DNA from 4 places in the Macrococcus brunensis genome. Region 4 is predicted to be linked to each of the others. Evidence: predicted binding sites of a transcription regulator. Region 4 holds the regulator's gene; each other region holds the start of a gene.
The links. Region 4 encodes Rex, which represses fermentation and respiration genes when NADH is low (regulators of the CRP and FNR family bind a similar motif). Its sites were predicted from a motif close to TTGTGAAATATTTCACAA; they were not measured.
Positions count from the first base shown of each region.

Region 1: the regulator Rex is predicted to act here: its motif matches at 1,636-1,653, upstream of MGG13_RS00830 (nitrate/nitrite transporter).
Region 2: the regulator Rex is predicted to act here: its motif matches at 1,464-1,481, upstream of MGG13_RS07840 (citrate synthase).
Region 3: the regulator Rex is predicted to act here: its motif matches at 1,947-1,964, upstream of MGG13_RS04265 (cytochrome ubiquinol oxidase subunit I).

Region 1 covers NZ_CP092179.1:162,387-166,607, reverse strand. The annotation lists gene MGG13_RS00835 (ThiF family adenylyltransferase) at 1-453, opposite strand, end outside; gene MGG13_RS00830 (nitrate/nitrite transporter) at 456-1,613, opposite strand; gene MGG13_RS00825 (hemerythrin domain-containing protein) at 1,766-2,266, opposite strand; gene nreC (nitrate respiration regulation response regulator NreC) at 2,279-2,926, opposite strand; gene MGG13_RS00815 (sensor histidine kinase) at 2,923-3,930, opposite strand; gene MGG13_RS00810 (GAF domain-containing protein) at 3,935-4,221, opposite strand, start outside.
Region 2 covers NZ_CP092179.1:1,504,668-1,508,888, reverse strand. The annotation lists gene MGG13_RS07845 (amino acid permease) at 1-1,323, opposite strand, end outside; gene MGG13_RS07840 (citrate synthase) at 1,561-2,682, shown strand; gene icd (NADP-dependent isocitrate dehydrogenase) at 2,700-3,965, shown strand; gene MGG13_RS07830 (response regulator transcription factor) at 4,128-4,221, shown strand, end outside.
Region 3 covers NZ_CP092179.1:809,282-813,502, forward strand. The annotation lists gene ptsP (phosphoenolpyruvate--protein phosphotransferase) at 1-624, shown strand, start outside; gene MGG13_RS04255 (metallophosphoesterase) at 814-1,587, opposite strand; gene MGG13_RS04260 (glutaredoxin domain-containing protein) at 1,580-1,804, opposite strand; gene MGG13_RS04265 (cytochrome ubiquinol oxidase subunit I) at 1,978-3,327, shown strand; gene MGG13_RS04270 (cytochrome d ubiquinol oxidase subunit II) at 3,327-4,221, shown strand, end outside.
Region 4 covers NZ_CP092179.1:1,821,933-1,826,153, forward strand. The annotation lists gene MGG13_RS09620 (GH32 C-terminal domain-containing protein) at 1-905, opposite strand, end outside; gene tatC (twin-arginine translocase subunit TatC) at 989-1,747, opposite strand; gene tatA (twin-arginine translocase TatA/TatE family subunit) at 1,805-1,996, opposite strand; gene MGG13_RS09635 (redox-sensing transcriptional repressor Rex) at 2,007-2,639, opposite strand; gene MGG13_RS09640 (ABC-F family ATP-binding cassette domain-containing protein) at 2,782-4,221, shown strand, end outside.

The DNA.
Region 1 (4,221 bases), 460 kb from region 4:
AGATTCCACACAAGCCCCGTATATCCACGGAATCTGATAGCGGTAACTGAAATCATTCATTATTTGACGGACATCGAAGTTATCACTGCCATCAATTAATAGATCACATGCTGAAAACGCCGCTTCTAAAAGCGGCGCATCGCAATGTTCAATATAAGTCTCTATTTGAAGGTCTGATCTGATCTTCAGCAGCTCGTCTCGTGCCGCTATGACTTTCGGCGTCATATCCACCGCATGCTGTTCATTGAAAAGTGTCTGGCGCTGCAGATTCGATGCTTCTACATAATCCCGGTCGACGAGAATCAGTTTCTTGACACCGGCTCGGGCCAGTGTGTTCGCAGTGTGCGTGCCGAGCGCCCCAATGCCGATAATACCGACCGTCTTTTCCTTGATCAATGCCTGCCCTTGCTGGCCGATGCCTTTAAATTTTTCCTGTCTGTCATAGCGATTCATAGTTAAACCCTCTGTTCTTTTTTATCCATCCACATCATAGTGAGTAAAGCTATTATACCAAACAATGCGAGGAAGAAGAAAGCAAGCTTGTTTGTACCAAATGCAGCTGTTACTGCTGCGATAACCAGCGGCGGGAAGAAACCACCTAGACCACCCATCATTGAGACAATACCATTTACTGTCCCCACTTCAGTTGTGTAGTATGAGGGAACCATTTTGAAGATGAGCCCGTTACCGATACCCGCACATGCTGCGATAATCAGACAGCCTGCTGTAAAGAAGAAAATCTGATGGTTGATAGATAAAAGCGCGGCGCCTATAATCAGACCGATAAAAGTCACTTTCAGCGCATCCATCGCGCGTAATTTGTCTCCTAACATCCCGCCAACAGGACGAAGGAACGTCGCAAGTGCAATAAAAGTTCCTGTACGGATACCCGCGTCGACTTTGTCTAACTGGAAGTTATTGACTAGGAAGTTCGGCAGGAATAAACCGAAGGCGACAAATGAACCAAAGGTAATGAAGTACCAGAAACTGAGTAAATAGAGTTTATAGTCTGGCAGCACCCCTTTAATCTGCTGCATCAACGGTTGTTTGACTTTCGGCTCATCTTTGTCACCTAAAAAGAAGTTAAGCAGTGCAAAAATAATCATGACGACTAAATAAGACTTTACAGTGTTGCTCCAGCCGATATTTGCCGCAATAGCGGGCGCTGCGAAGGCTGATACTGCTGTCCCTAAGTTCCCCATCCCGTAAACACCATTAGCAAATCCATGTTTTTCTTTCGGATAATATTTGGGAACGCTGGTGACACCGACAGAGAAAATCGCGCCGCCGATCCCAAGAAACAAGCCTGCAATCATCAATGCTGTTGTAGAGGATGCTTCACTTAAAAAGAATATCGGTACGAGCAGGAATACTAAACTGAATAGATAGACTTTTCTTGCACCGATTAAGTTAGCGAAATAGCCCATTGGAATACGAAGGACGGAACCTAAAATAACGGGAATTGCTAAAATCATTGCTTTTTCACTTTCAGGAATTGAGAAGTCCTGAGACATAAATGGCAGTAATGGTGCAATGATCGTCCATGCCATAAATCCTGCCATTAAACTGAATGTTTGAAGTGGCAGCTGGATTTTACCTGTTGATCTGTTCATATGCTTCACCTTTTCTATAAGTTTGTGATTTACTATACAAATATATTTTAAGGTTAAGCTCAGCTTTCTCCTATTAGGGAACTGCCCCAATAACCGGGATAATTTCCCTATAAGTCAAAAAAGAGTTTATCTTCAACAGATAAACTCTCTTTTTAATAGATTTTCGTATTTACGGCATCCAGCAAGGTTTCTTCGTCTTTGATCTTAAATACTTTTTCAGCCATCGGAAAGAGTACACTTTCCTCTTTATACATATGGACCATCAAGATTTCATAGCCTTCATTCAAGTCTTTCAGTAACAGCTTCATCTGCTCAAGCGATAACTCCACTGAAGGATGAGACATGAAGTGCTCAAAATACTGATTCATCTCATCATGCTCTGCTTCAATTGTTACAACCGGCCCTTGATTAGTGCCGACGTATGCACCGAGAATCGGAAAGAAAAATCGCTCTTCTTTCTGCTGATGTTTTGTCAGAACAGGTGCAAATGCAACCAGCAGATCCTTGATTTTCTTCATATGAAGTCTCGCGACCATCTCTGATTCCGCATGAGTCGCTGCCTGAAGTTCTTCAAACCATTCCTGCATCAGATGTCTGATTAATAGGTGCTCATTTTCCAGTATGCGTAAAGCTTTCATTTTTGAATTGAACATTCTATACCTTCTTTAGAAATCCAGTAGTTTTTTCTTCATTGCATATTCAACCAGTTCAGGTCTTGATTTAAGTTCTAGTTTATCCATGATCCGTGCCTTATGGGCTTCAACGGTCTTGACTGAGATAAAAAGCATTTCAGAAATTTCTTTATTGCCATAGCCTTTAGCGATTAAAGGCAGTATTTCAAGTTCGCGTTTAGAGAGAATCTTGAATGGATCGTTCTTGTTATTAGCATTGTCATGCGTCATCAGTTCGTTGACCAGTGATGTCGCCATCTTCGGATCGATGTAAGTACCGCCTGCATTAACTGTTCTGACGGCCTGCAGCAGCTCTTCGTCCGGTGCATTTTTAAGGATATAGCCGTTTGCGCCGTTTCTAAGAACGTGGAACAGATATTCTTCGTCATCGTACATGGTTAATATCAGAATTTTAGTCTCAGGAAAATCTTCTTTGATTTTCCCTGTCGCAATCAGGCCGGACTCACCAGGCGGCATGCTCAGATCCAGAATCAGGACATCCGGGCGGTGTTTCGCTACCATCTGATGTGCCTCGATGCCGTCTGCAGCTGTCGCGACGACCTCCATATCTTCCTGATAGTTGAGAATCATCGAAAATCCTGTCCTTACTACTGCATGATCGTCTGCTATCACTATATTCATGAGTGTCCTCCTACCGGAATCGTCAGCATGACCTGTGTGCCTCTGCCCGATTCACTGTTGATCTGTACATGTCCTCCGACAATCTCCGCACGCTCCTGCATACCAAAAAGACCTAGACCTGTCCCCTGCGGCGGCGCATCCATATCAAAACCTTTGCCCTGATCAGCGATTTCAGCTGTCAGTTCATGCTGATCATAAGAGAGTGTGACATAGACGATATCAGTCTCGGCATATTTCAGCGCGTTCAGAATGGCCTCCTGCGTGACACGATAGACCACAGTTTCTATCTCGCTGCTGAAACGATGTCCATCTAGGTCAGACATCATCTCCACTTCTAAACCATAGTTTTTCTCTAGCTGTTTAAAATGAGAACGAAAAGCCGCTTCAAGGCCGAAGTCATCGAGTGCTGACGGTCGAAGTTCCAGAGAAAGATTTCGGATGTCATCAATCAGTCTCGTCATCGTACCGCCTATCAGTTGAATATGCTTCGACAGCTCTTCTTCTTTTTTATATTTAAGAAGGCGAAAATCGACGACCACATTCAGCAGTTCCTGTACAACGCTGTCATGGAGTTCCCGTGATATTCTCTTACGTTCACTTTCCTGCGCATTGATGATCTTCTGGGTCAGGTTTTTCTGATGATGAATCGCCTGTGTTTTTAACTGCGGGGAGATATTCTGCAGACTCAGCACTTTGACGGAATCATCACCTGATAATTCAACATAAGAAGCAGAATAAGGAACAATATGCTGTGATTTGTCTTTCATATAAATCTGGAATGTCTCAGAAGAAGCCTGGTGCTGCTTCGCAAAGCAATTCACACAAGTCATCATCTCCGCGTCATTCATGTAGCCCTGACAATAAGAACATAGGACATCAATAATCTGCTGCATATTATCCTGAGTCGTCAGTACCTCTTTTGCCGCCTGATTCATATACAGAATCTGATTGGACTGTCTTAAGAACAGGATGAGATCTGATGACTCTTCAAAAAACTGCAGCATCCATTTATTTAAGGACGGGCTGTTCACTGTTAAAAACATCCTTTCCGTAAAATGGACCAAAGCCTTCTGCCAAATAGTGTTCCATGTCATCTTCAATCTGTTCTGCAAGATGACGATGCGCCCGGTTGCCAATCAAAAGCACGCCGGCTACCCGGTTATATTTCCAGAGCGGCACTGCCAGAAAACTGGTCAGCTTCTCCGAGCGAATAATCGGATAGTTGAAAAGGTCCTCTGTAAAGGTTTGATTGTTGATTTCTCGTTCCAGCCAGTTTCGGCCCGATTTCATGACAA
Region 2 (4,221 bases), 320 kb from region 4:
GAGTGGTGTAAGCGCAACGCCGATTCTTGTGTCAGGCGCCATGAAGAGCAGCGCAAACATGAAGATGAAGAAAGCTAACAGTACGACGGCAGTCGCCATACCACCAGGTGTCTTGAACTTAGAAGCCTGATGTAAGTCTGGGCGTCTCTTTAGATAGACCATATAAGAAATCGTGATCAGTGACCACACAACAATGAAGAATACAGTTGCGAGTGTTGTCACGAGTGTGAATACTTGTGAAGCATTCGGAATCATGTAGTTCAGTAATACAGAGATTAAAAGTAATGCACTAGAGAAAATAACTGCATTGGCAGGAACGCCTGTTTTGTTTGTCTTTTCAAAGAAACCTGTTCCTTTTGCGTAGTGTTTACTTAAGCCGTATAACATACGGCTGTTTGAGAAGATACCACTGTTACAAGATGAAGAAGCAGATGTGATAACAACGAAGTTAATTAAACTTGCTGCAAAGACAATACCAATCATTTTGAAGAGCTCAACGAATGGGCTGAGTTCTGGATTGATCTGATCCCAAGGCGTGATACTCATGATAATGGTTAAAGCACCCACGTAGAATAAGATGATACGAATCGGCACATTGTTGATTGCTTTTGGTAACGTTTTTTCTGGATCCTGCGCTTCACCGGCTGTTACACCGATTAACTCAATTCCGACAAAACTGAAGACTGCCATCTGGAAGCTGAGCAGGAAGCCGTTGATTCCGTTCGGGAACCAGCCGCCGTGACTCCATAAGTGAGTAAGTGATGCATGACCGAATGGTGTTTTAAACTGAATGATGATTAAGAAAATACCGACTAAAATCAGCGCGATGATGGTAATAACTTTAATGATAGCGAACCAGAATTCAAGTTCACCGAATAATTTAGCTGTTAATAAGTTTAAAGTCATTAAGAAAAGAATGGTGATCAGTGCCGATAACCAGGTCGGAAAGTCCGGCCACCAGAAGTTGATAAACTGTGCAACAGCTGTTACTTCGGCCATCCCTGTAACAATCCAGCAGAACCAGTAAGTCCAGCCTGTCATATAACCTGCAAATTCACCTAAGTAATCTTTAGTGATGTCTGTAAATGAATGATAGTTCAGGTTAGAAAGTAATAACTCTCCTAGCAGTCTCATGAACAAGAAGAAGATAACACCTAAAATTGCGTAAGTCAGTAAAATTGATGGACCTGCAAAGTGAATGGATTTCCCGGCTCCAAGAAATAAACCGGTACCGATTGCGCCCCCAATCGCAATCAGCTGAATATGACGATTCGTCAACGTCCGTTGTAAATTATTATCGTCAAAGTGATGATTCTGTTCCATAAATTTTCCCCTTTTCTGATATTGATTTGGTATAACATTTTAATCTCCAAAAGCATATAACGAAATATTCTAAATTGCAAGAAAATTTTGGATGCGATTTCATAAGTAAAACTTATTGATAACGATAAAGAATACCAAAGTATTGAAAACGTTCACATATCTGACTGGTTTCTGTATAATAATCATGTAAAGTAATTTCGAAAGAGTACGAATATAAGATGTAAAGGGGACTATAATATGGCAGATGTAATCAGAGGTTTAGAAGGCGTCCTTGCTACTGAGACGAAAGTAAGTTCTATCGTTGGACAGCAGTTAACATATGCAGGTTATGATATCGATGATCTGACTGAAAATGCTAAGTTTGAAGAAGTTATCTTTTTATTATGGCACTTCAGATTACCAAACGAGCAAGAGTTGGAAGAATTCAAAGCACAGTTACTTGAAAATATGGAGTTAAATCCACGCATCTATGAACACTTTGAAGATTATGCAGCAGATCATGTTCATCCGATGACAGGATTAAGAACATCACTTAGTTATCTGGCACACTTTGATCCGCGTGCTGAAGAGTTCAATGATGAAGCACATTTCAATAAAGCGACTCGTATTCAGGCGAAAGTGGCATCACTGGTTGCAGCATTTGCGCGTGTCCGTCAAGGTAAAGAGCCACTGAAACCTAAAGAAGAGCTGAGCTATGCAGCGAACTTCCTTTATATGCTGTTCGGTGAAGTACCGACAGACGTGCAGGAAGAGGCATTTAATAAAGCACTTATTCTTCATGCGGATCATGAACTGAACGCATCTACATTTACTGCACGTGTCTGCGTTTCGACTTTAACAGATATGTACTCAGGCGTGACAGCAGCAGCCGGCGCTTTAAAAGGACCTCTTCACGGCGGTGCCAATGAGCAGGTCATGAAAATGCTCAGTGAAATCGGATCTATGGAAAATGTGGAATCTTATATTCAGAAAAAAATTGATAATAAAGAAAAAATCATGGGCTTCGGTCATCGTGTCTACAAAGAAGGCGATCCGCGTGCGAAGTACTTGAAAGAGATGTCACGTCGTATTACAGATGAGACAGGGCAGAAAGAATTATACGATATGTCTGTTCGCATCGCTGAAATACTGGAAGAGAAAAAAGGCTTACTGCCAAACGTTGACTTCTATTCAGCAACGGTTTACCACTCAATGGGCATTGAACATGATTTATTTACACCGATCTTCGCAGTATCACGAGTCTCCGGCTGGTTAGCGCATATTCTTGAGCAGTACGAAAATAACCGCATCATCCGCCCTCGTGCAGAGTATATCGGTGAAGTTGGACGTAAATATGTCCCTGTATCTGAACGAAAATAATCAATTATAGGAGGATTATCATGGCTGAAAAAATTACGAATTCTAACGGAACATTAAATGTACCGAACAATCCTGTTGTCCCATTCATTATTGGTGATGGCACAGGCCCGGATATCTGGTATGCAGCAAGCCGTGTGCTTGATGCAGCTGTAGAAAAAGCCTATAACGGTGAAAAGAAAATTGAATGGAAAGAAGTCCTGGCGGGTCAAAAAGCATTCGATACGACAGGTGAGTGGCTGCCGCAGAAAACACTTGATACAATTGATGAATATTTAATCGCGATTAAAGGACCTCTGACAACGCCGATCGGTGGAGGTATTCGCTCACTGAACGTCGCATTACGTCAAGAACTTGATTTATTCGTCTGTCTGCGTCCTGTCCGTTACTTTGAAGGGGTACCTTCTCCAGTTAAACGTCCGGAAGATACAGATATGGTCATCTTCCGTGAGAATACAGAAGACATCTATGCAGGAATCGAATATAAAGAAGGATCAGATGATGTCAAGAAAGTCATTGACTTCCTGCAGAATGAAATGGGCGCTAAAAACATCCGTTTCCCGGAAACATCAGGTATCGGTATCAAACCGGTCTCTAAAGAAGGAACTGAGCGTTTAGTCCGTGCTGCCATCAATTATGCATTAGACCAAGGACGTAAGTCTCTGACACTGGTTCATAAAGGGAACATCATGAAGTTCACAGAAGGTGCATTTAAACAGTGGGGTTATGATTTAGCTGAACGTGAATTTGGCGACAAAGTCTTCACTTGGGCACAGTACGATAAACTGGTTGAATCAGAAGGTAAAGAAGCAGCAGAAAAAGCACAGGAAGAAGCAGTAAACAGCGGCAAATTACTGATTAAAGATTCAATTGCAGATATCTTCCTGCAGCAGATTCTGACACGTCCCGCTGAATTTGATGTTGTTGCAACTATGAACTTAAACGGTGATTACATCTCGGATGCACTCGCTGCTCAAGTAGGCGGTATCGGTATTGCACCGGGTGCTAATATCAACTATGAGACAGGTCATGCAATCTTTGAAGCGACTCACGGTACGGCGCCGAAGTATGCAGGTCTTGATAAAGTTAATCCGTCATCAGTCATCCTAAGTGGTGTGCTGATGCTGGATCACCTCGGCTGGAAAGAAGCGGGCGAACTGATTACTAAATCAATGGAAAAAACCATTGCATCAAAAGTGGTCACATATGACTTTGCCCGTTTAATGGACGGTGCGACAGAAGTGAAATGTTCAGATTTTGCTGATGAACTGGTTAAAAATATGTAAATCAAGTAAGCCGTGTAACAGCGGCTTATTTTTTATGGGTATATCTGAAATATAAATATTTTGTAAATTTTATTACCAGCAGTTGAAGTTTATTGATTAAATATAGCCTTAATAAATCGACTTCATATATAATATAAGAGACATATCATCTGGAGGTAGTGAATGGCACAGAAAATACTAGTTGTTGACGATGAGCAATCAATCGTGACACTGTTGAAATATAATTTACAGCAAGCAGGATTCGAAGTGGAAACTG
Region 3 (4,221 bases), 1.0 Mb from region 4:
CTCTGCTTAGACCAGCAGGACATCTTCAGAACACAGCTTCGTGCGTTACTTCGTGCATCGACTGAAGGTCATTTAAGCATCATGTTCCCGATGATTGCGACAATCAATGAATTCCGTCAGGCGAAAGCGATTTTAGAAGAAGAAAAAGCGAAGTTAAAAGATGAGAAGGTTAAAGTCGCAGATGATATCGAAGTGGGTATCATGGTCGAAATTCCTTCAACAGCAGCTATGGCTGACATCTTTGCTAAAGAAGTGGACTTCTTCAGTATCGGTACGAATGACCTGATTCAATACACGATGGCAGCTGACCGTATGTCAGAACGTGTCTCTTACCTGTATCAGCCGTATAACCCGGCTATCCTGCGTCTAGTGAAACAAGTCATTGACGCCAGCCATAAAGAAGGCAAATGGACAGGTATGTGCGGTGAAATGGCCGGAGATACAACAGCAATTCCTTTATTATTAGGACTTGGCTTAGATGAGTTTTCTATGAGTGCAACAAGCATCCTGAAAGCACGTCGTCAGGTCAAGAACTTAAATAGAGGTCAAATGGAAAAACTGGCAGAACAGGCGCTTAACTGTGCGACACAGGAAGAAGTCGTTCAGCTCGTTAACAACCAGTAATATAGAAATTTTAACAGCGATAGCTCTGATTAAATTCAGAAGTTATCGCTGTTTTTATTTTAAAAGACTGCTGTAAGTAAGGAGGAAAGTCCCGCAAACAGGATCTGCGGGACTTTGCGCTGTGGCCACAGTCTTTAAATAGTCATTCATAGTTAAAAAGCCATATCCTGTCCCGGGATATGGCTTTTATCACTTAATATTAAATAAAGTTATTTCTGGTGGGCAGAAGAGACGGATAGGCAGATGAGTCGTTCCGAGACCGGGCGATACATGAAGCGTCATCTTACCTACTTTGTAAAGACCCCTGACGTATTTTCGTCCAAGTTGCGGTCTGACAGGTGCACCGAGTAACGGAATCCGAATCTGTCCACCATGACTATGGCCGGAGAACTGCAAATCGATGCCAAATTGTTCAACAAAATCTGCATAGTCAGGCTCATGGACAATCATCATGGTCATCATGTCCTCTGGACGGTTTTTCAGCGTCTGATAGACATTCCCTTTACTATTGATGACATCGTCCAGACCTCCTAAGAAAATTGGCTCAGAATCATAATTGAGTAGCACACCTGTATTCGTCAGCAGCTGAATATGGCTTGCACTGAGTATACGATTGATCCTCGGTGTCTGATGAATACGCTGATCATGGTTGCCATAAGAGAAGAAGACGCCGAGTGGTGCTTTCAATGTCTTAAGAAGTGGAATAAGATGCTCCGGGTTCTGGTAATAGTCTATATTATCAAACAGGTCGCCTGAAATAATGATAAGGTCAGGGTGCAAGTCATTGATGATCTGGATATGGTAAATAAGGTCATCATAACTATAGTGAAAGCCGAGATGCAGATCAGAAATATGGATGACTTTAAGTGGTTCTGCATGCGGCTGTCTCAATAATTTGAGTGAATGCTTTTTGATGACAACATCTTCTTTTTTAGACTTAAAAGGCAGCCACTTCTTATTCATGTATCAGCGCTTCTATTCTATCCATATCGACTGAATGGATGACTTCGCCATTAATGATGATCAGCGGTGTACTGAATGCATCCATGTCCATCATTTCCTGACGATATGCACTGTTCTTAATATTCTTTTCGGTAAAAGGGAGATTCTGCCCTTTAAAATAGTTTTTGATATACTGGCACGGTGGGCAGCTATCCTGTGTATAAATGGTAATATTCATTCAATCATCTCCAAGTTGTAATCTTTATCATCGTAGCGTTTTCTGTATAAAATTTCAAACTTTGTTCACTAAATCTTTACAAAATAAATGAGCCATCTATTAGAATAATAGGGAATGGTCTAGTATAATAAAACTATTAAATTTGTGATAAAAATCACATAAGGAGGAAATTAATGGATGCTGTTGTTATCAGCAGATTACTGACAGGTATGACGCTGGCATTTCATATTATTTTTGCAACGATAGGTGTTGCTTTACCATTTATGTTCATGATTGCGGAAGGGCTCGGCCTTTACAAGAAAGACCCTGCGTATCTCGCTATGGCAAAACGCTGGGCGAAAGGTTTTACGATTACAGTCGCAGTGGGTGTTGTTACCGGTACAATCATTGGTCTGCAGTTATCACTCTTATGGCCATCATTTATGCGTATCGGTGGACAAGTCATTGCACTGCCACTCTTCATGGAAACTTTCGCATTCTTCTTTGAAGCGATTTTCTTAAGTATTTATCTATATACATGGGACCGTTTCAAAAACCGCTGGCTGCACTGGTTACTGACGATTCCAATCATCATCGGTTCTACGATGAGTGCCCTGTTCATCACAAGTGTGAACTCATTTATGAATACACCGGAAGGCTTCGATATGGTTAACGGCCAGCTGGTTAATATCGATCCGGTTGCGGCCATGTTAAACAGTTCTTTCTTCGTGCGTGCATTCCACGTAGTGACAACAGGCGGCATGACAATCGCCTTTATGTTAGCCAGTATTGCTGCTGTTAAGTTACTGCGCAATAAGTTTGACAGCGACCGCGCTTATCATAAAAAAGGCTTAAAAGTGACGGTACTGACAGGTCTTATTTTCTCACTTTTTGCGATGATGGCAGGTCACGCTTCAGCACAGTTCCTGCATCACGAACAACCTGAGAAATTAGCTGCTATGGAATGGCATTTTGATACGAGCAGCCGTGCTGACCTTGTTCTGTTTGGTACGGTCGATGAAAAAGCACAGGAAATCAAAGGGGCTATTAAAATTCCGGGCATGCTGAGCTTCCTCGCGGATAACAGTATTGATACTGAAATCAAAGGACTGAATGAAATACCAGTAGACGAACGTCCACCGCTTGTCATTCATTACTTTTTTGACTTAATGGTGTTCTTCGGGGTCTTCTCGTTCGCGATTTCTGTTCTGTACTTTATACTGAAGAAATTCAAGAAAGACTGGGCGCACCATTCCTTCATGCTCTATATGATTGCACTGACTGGCCCTATGAGTATGCTGGCGATTGAATTCGGCTGGTTCTTAGCAGAGATGGGTCGACAGCCATGGATTTTAAGAGGCTACATGAAAGTAGCAGAAGGTGTGACACAGGCTAACGGGGTTTCACTGACACTCGCAGCTTTTGCCCTCCTGTACTTAATTCTTGGCTTCTCATGTGTGTATGTACTGATTCGTATCTTTAAAGATAAACCCGCGGTCATCGATATTGAAAATAACCGCGCTAATGTAGGAGGAGAAGCTTAATGGACTATCAGCACATAGGAATCACTGTACTGTGGACATTTCTCTATGGTTACATCATAGTTGGCGCCGTCGATTTCGGCGCCGGTTTCTTTATGCTTTATGCAAAAATCATCAAAAAAGATCATATCATCAATGAACTGGTATCCCGGTATTTGAATCCGGTATGGGAAGTGACGAATGTTTTCCTCGTCTTCTTCTTTGTCGGTATCGTCGGATTCTTCCCAGATACGGCCTATTACTTCGGAACCACTTTACTTATTCCTGCTTCCATTGCATTGATTTTACTGACCATCCGTGGCGCATTCTATGCATTTGAGACGTACGGTAAAGATACGAAGTTCCAGTGGGTCTTTCTATACGGTATGACGGGGCTTCTGATTCCTGCGTCATTCTCTACTGTACTCACTATCTCTGAAGGTGGTTTTATTGAGAAGACTAAGAATGGTGTATCACTGGATTATTTTGAACTGTTGATGAGCCCGTATGCATGGGCAGTCGTCTTCTTATCTATCGTTTCTGTGCTGTATATCTCATCAGCATTCCTGACTTATTACGCACATAAAGCAGATGATAAGCCGGCCTATGAACTGCTTAGAAAATGGTTTATGATCTGGGCAGGTCCAATGATTGTCATCTGTCAGTTCGTTTTCTTAAGCTTAAGACAGCATAATGCTGAACACTTTAATACTGCTGTTACACATTACTGGTGGCTCTTCGGCTTAAGTATTGTTTTCTTCCTGATCGGTTTCGTCCTGATCTGGCAGCGCCGCAACCACGGTATCGCGTTTATTGCTATCATGATTCAGTTCGCATTAGCGTTCTTCGGCTATGGTATCAGTAAGATGCCTTATATTCTCTATCCTTATATCGACTTAAATCATGCAGTGGTAAATG
Region 4 (4,221 bases):
TTCGTAAATTTAAGATAGACTTGCCCAGATTCAGTGGACGTTCTGATGCCAGTCGCACTATCAGAAGGAAATATACGAGATGTCATGACCTTCTCACCGTCATTCAGAAAAATCTCAATACTCGATTGATCGACAAAGGCATGAATTCTCTTTAAATGATTATCTAAAGTGACTGAACGTGTGAAATCGTTGCCATAAGTGCTAAGAATCCCACTATCAAAACGATCCAGCGTGAATTGACGGCTCGCATGATTATAGATCAACCTAGTTGCTTCTCGCTTAGATACACGCAGTTCAATATAGAATTCAGTTGATTCGTTCTCTAAAATATCTATAACCATTTCGTAGCAGTCGCCTTCGTAAGGATGTAGACGGATATCATGCTTCATCGCATAGCCTTCCGCAGTTTCAGACTTACCGCGCCATTTCTTGACTAAAGGATGAGGACGTTGTATCACTTTCTCTTCTTCAAAAGAGAGCAGCCGAGGAATAGTGAAGCAATGGGCAGTATACTCTACATTCGACTGTCTGATACAGCCGATCAGTATGGGTGCACCTTCAGCGCCGTACGTTATCTGCGGCGCATAAAAATCAAAGCCATCATCCCATCTCTGATTCACATTAAAGTCATCATCATCTGAATCATCAAGTATGATGACCGGTCCATGTGTCACAAAGTGAATAAGATCAGGAGAAGTAAGATGATATCTATATTTAAGTCCGGACATTGGAAGCCATTCATAGAAAAGATGATAGAGTCCGTCCAGATAGACGAAGCCTGCTGGTCTATTCAGCATTCCAGCTGAAGGCTGAATATGAAAATGCTGCCGCCATCTTGAATCTGCGGTCTCCTGGCGCACGTTTTCATTTTCTGTTATATAGCGTTTTTCTCGCATCCATTCCACTTTACGCACTCCCTTATCGATAGTTCAATTACTTTAAAATATAACATCGACAGACAAAAAAAACCATCTCATAATCAGATGGTTTAATCTTCTTTCAGTTCTTCTTCTAGTAATTTCTGTTCACCTTTTAAATACATACGATAGCCGACGTGACTGATCTGAATACTGATTTCATATAAGACGACCATAGGCAGTACAAAGATGACGTAAGTCATCACATCAGGCGGCGCTATAATTGCGGCAATGACCATCAGGAAGAAGTAAGCATATTTACGGTTCTTCTTCAGAAAAGCAGGTGTGACGATACCAAGTCGCGTCAGGAAGAGCAGCAGGATAGGCAGCTGAAATACAAATCCGAATGGAATCGTAAACTTCAGGAGTTCGTTAAAATACTCTCTGACCCCAATAATCTGCTTGACGCCCATTTCGTTTGCAAGTCCAATCGTAAAGTGAATCATATAAGGAAATATAATAAAGTAGCTGAATGTAAGGCCTGCTACAAATAAGACAAAACTGACTGGAATATAACTGAGCGTCGCGCGTCGTTCCTGCGGATGCAGGCCAGGCGAGATAAACGCCCACAACTGATAGAGAATAACTGGCGATATCAATAGAACAGCTATCAGCATGATGACACTGATATAAATTGACAGAGGATCCGTTACCTTAAAATAATGCAGCGTGATTTCAGCAGGAACATCATCTTTTGTTAAAAATCGTGTGACCGGCTTACCGAAATAAAAGCCAACGATGATGCCGCCCATCAGAAAATAAGCAACGATCATCAGACGTTTTCTAAGTTCGTCTAAATGCTCAACTATCGTTAATTCATCTTTATTCATCTGAAGGTCTTCCCTCCTCATAACAAAAGCGACAGTGACTGTCGCTTTTTTCAATCATTATTTACGTACGTCGTCTTTATCATGGTCTTTCATGATACCATCTGTCGCATCTTTGAATTCCTTGAGTGAAGAACCCATTGCACGGCCAAATTCAGGCAGTTTCTTCGGTCCGAAGATAATGAGTGCAACCACACCTAGAAATATTAAAATAGCAGGTGATGCAACACCTAATGTATTAGCATACAGCATAGTGTACCTCCTAATGATTTTTCATAAAGAATATAAGAGACTGGAGTTCTACACCTAAATCAATATGGTGTACCTGGACATCTGATGGAACATTTAAGCGTTCCGGTGTAAAGTTTAATATACCTTTTATTCCGGCTTTTGTCACTCTATTTGCTATATCCTGGCCAATTTTTCCCGGCACAGTGAGAATGACTACTTCTATCCCCATTTTCTCGACGACTTCTTCAAAATCGTCCATGTGCTGGATATATATTTTACCGATTTTTTCACCGACAACATTGGGTGCGATATCAAACGCCGCTTCTATCTGCATACGGTCACTGATCGAGAAATTATAGTTGACGAGGGCATGACCCAGATGACCGATACCAATAATCGCTACTTTCGTCATCGTATCCTGCTGCAAGGTTGTTTTGAAGAAATTCAGTAAATATTCTACGTTATAGCCATATCCTTTTTTACCAAGCTCTCCGAAATAAGAGAAATCTCTTCTGATTGTCGCTGAATCGATTTTTAATCCTTCGCTCAGTTCCTTTGAAGAAACACGATCAACTTTTGCGCTATGAAGCGTATTGACGAACCGGTAATAAAGGGGCAGGCGCTTGAGTGTCGCTTTAGGAATCTTAACTTCAGCTTTTGGCACACTGTTCACCTTCTTATTTTAATTGTGACTTTTTTCACAGTACCTAAATTATAACATGCCTGCCCTTGACTGACTATGTGAAATTCAGCCCTTTTATTTCATGTCACTCATCAATCATGTAAAATATAAATGAGGTGAAAATATGATTTTATTACAGGCAAGTCAACTCAATAAATCATTCGGCGGAGAAGATATCTTCACCGATGTTAAAATAGAAATAAAGACAAACGACCGCATCGCTATTGTCGGACGTAATGGTGCCGGTAAAACAACGCTGATGAAAATCCTGGCAGGCGCTGAGTGTTACGATAGCGGACACTTGATGCGGGCTAAAAATATCAATATCGGTTATCTGACTCAGCAGATGACGCTTGATGCTGAAGGTACAGTGTACGAGGCGATGTTGAAGCCATTCAGTCATCTACAGGACATGGAAAGGAAACTGACAGGTATCACGACTTATCTTGCTGAAGAAAGTGATAAAGCAGGTACAGAAGAATATGCTGACAAGCTGTCGGAATTCGAGAAACTGCAGCTGCAGTTCGAAAGTGCAGGCGGGTATCAGTATGAACATAAGATTAAGACCATTCTGACAGGACTGAATTTCAGCTCTGCTGATTTCGATCAGAAAATTGACTACTTCTCAGGCGGCCAGAAGACAAGACTCGCCCTCGCGGAGATGCTGATCAGAGATCCGGACCTGCTGATGCTGGATGAGCCGACCAACCATCTAGACATGGAAACTACTGCATGGCTTGAAAACTATTTGACGACCTATCAGGGCGCTATCGTCGTCATCTCCCATGACCGTTACTTCCTGGACAAAGTCGTTAACACGGTATACGATGTCGCACTCGGACGTGTTATGCGTTATGTCGGTAACTACTCCAAGTTCCTGAATCTGAGAGATGCCTTCTACGAGAAAATGTCTGCTGAATACGAACGTCAGCAGGCAGAGATTGAACGTCTGGAGACTTTCGTCCAGAAAAATATCACTCGTGCCTCTACAAGTGGCATGGCTAAAAGCCGCCGTAAAATACTGGAGAAGATGACCCGGATTGAAGCCCCTAAGCTTGATGACCATTCTGTCAACCTGCAGTTTCATATTGACCGTGAATCAGGCAATGATGTCCTGGACGTAAAAGCGCTGGAGGTAGGTTACGATAGCCCTATCACTGCTCCCATCACTTTTGACGTCAAAAAACAGGATGCCATCGCAGTTATCGGTCCCAATGGTATTGGCAAAACAACCTTGATTAAGACGATTGCTAAAAAATTAGAAAAACTGAGCGGTGACATTAAATACGGTGCCAATGTTTCGATTGGTTACTACGACCAGAAGCAGGCAGAATTTAAGTCAACGAATACAGTTTTAGAAGAACTGTGGCAGTATTATCCTGAGGTGCAGGAGAAAGATGTCAGAGCAGTGCTTGGCCGCTTCCTGTTTGTGCAAGATGATGTCAAAAAAGTCATCAATGATCTGTCAGGCGGCGAGAAAGCCAGACTGCAGCTCGCAAAACTGAGTCTTGAGAATAATAATGTCCTGATTCTTGATGAGCCGACCAACCATCTGGATATCGAT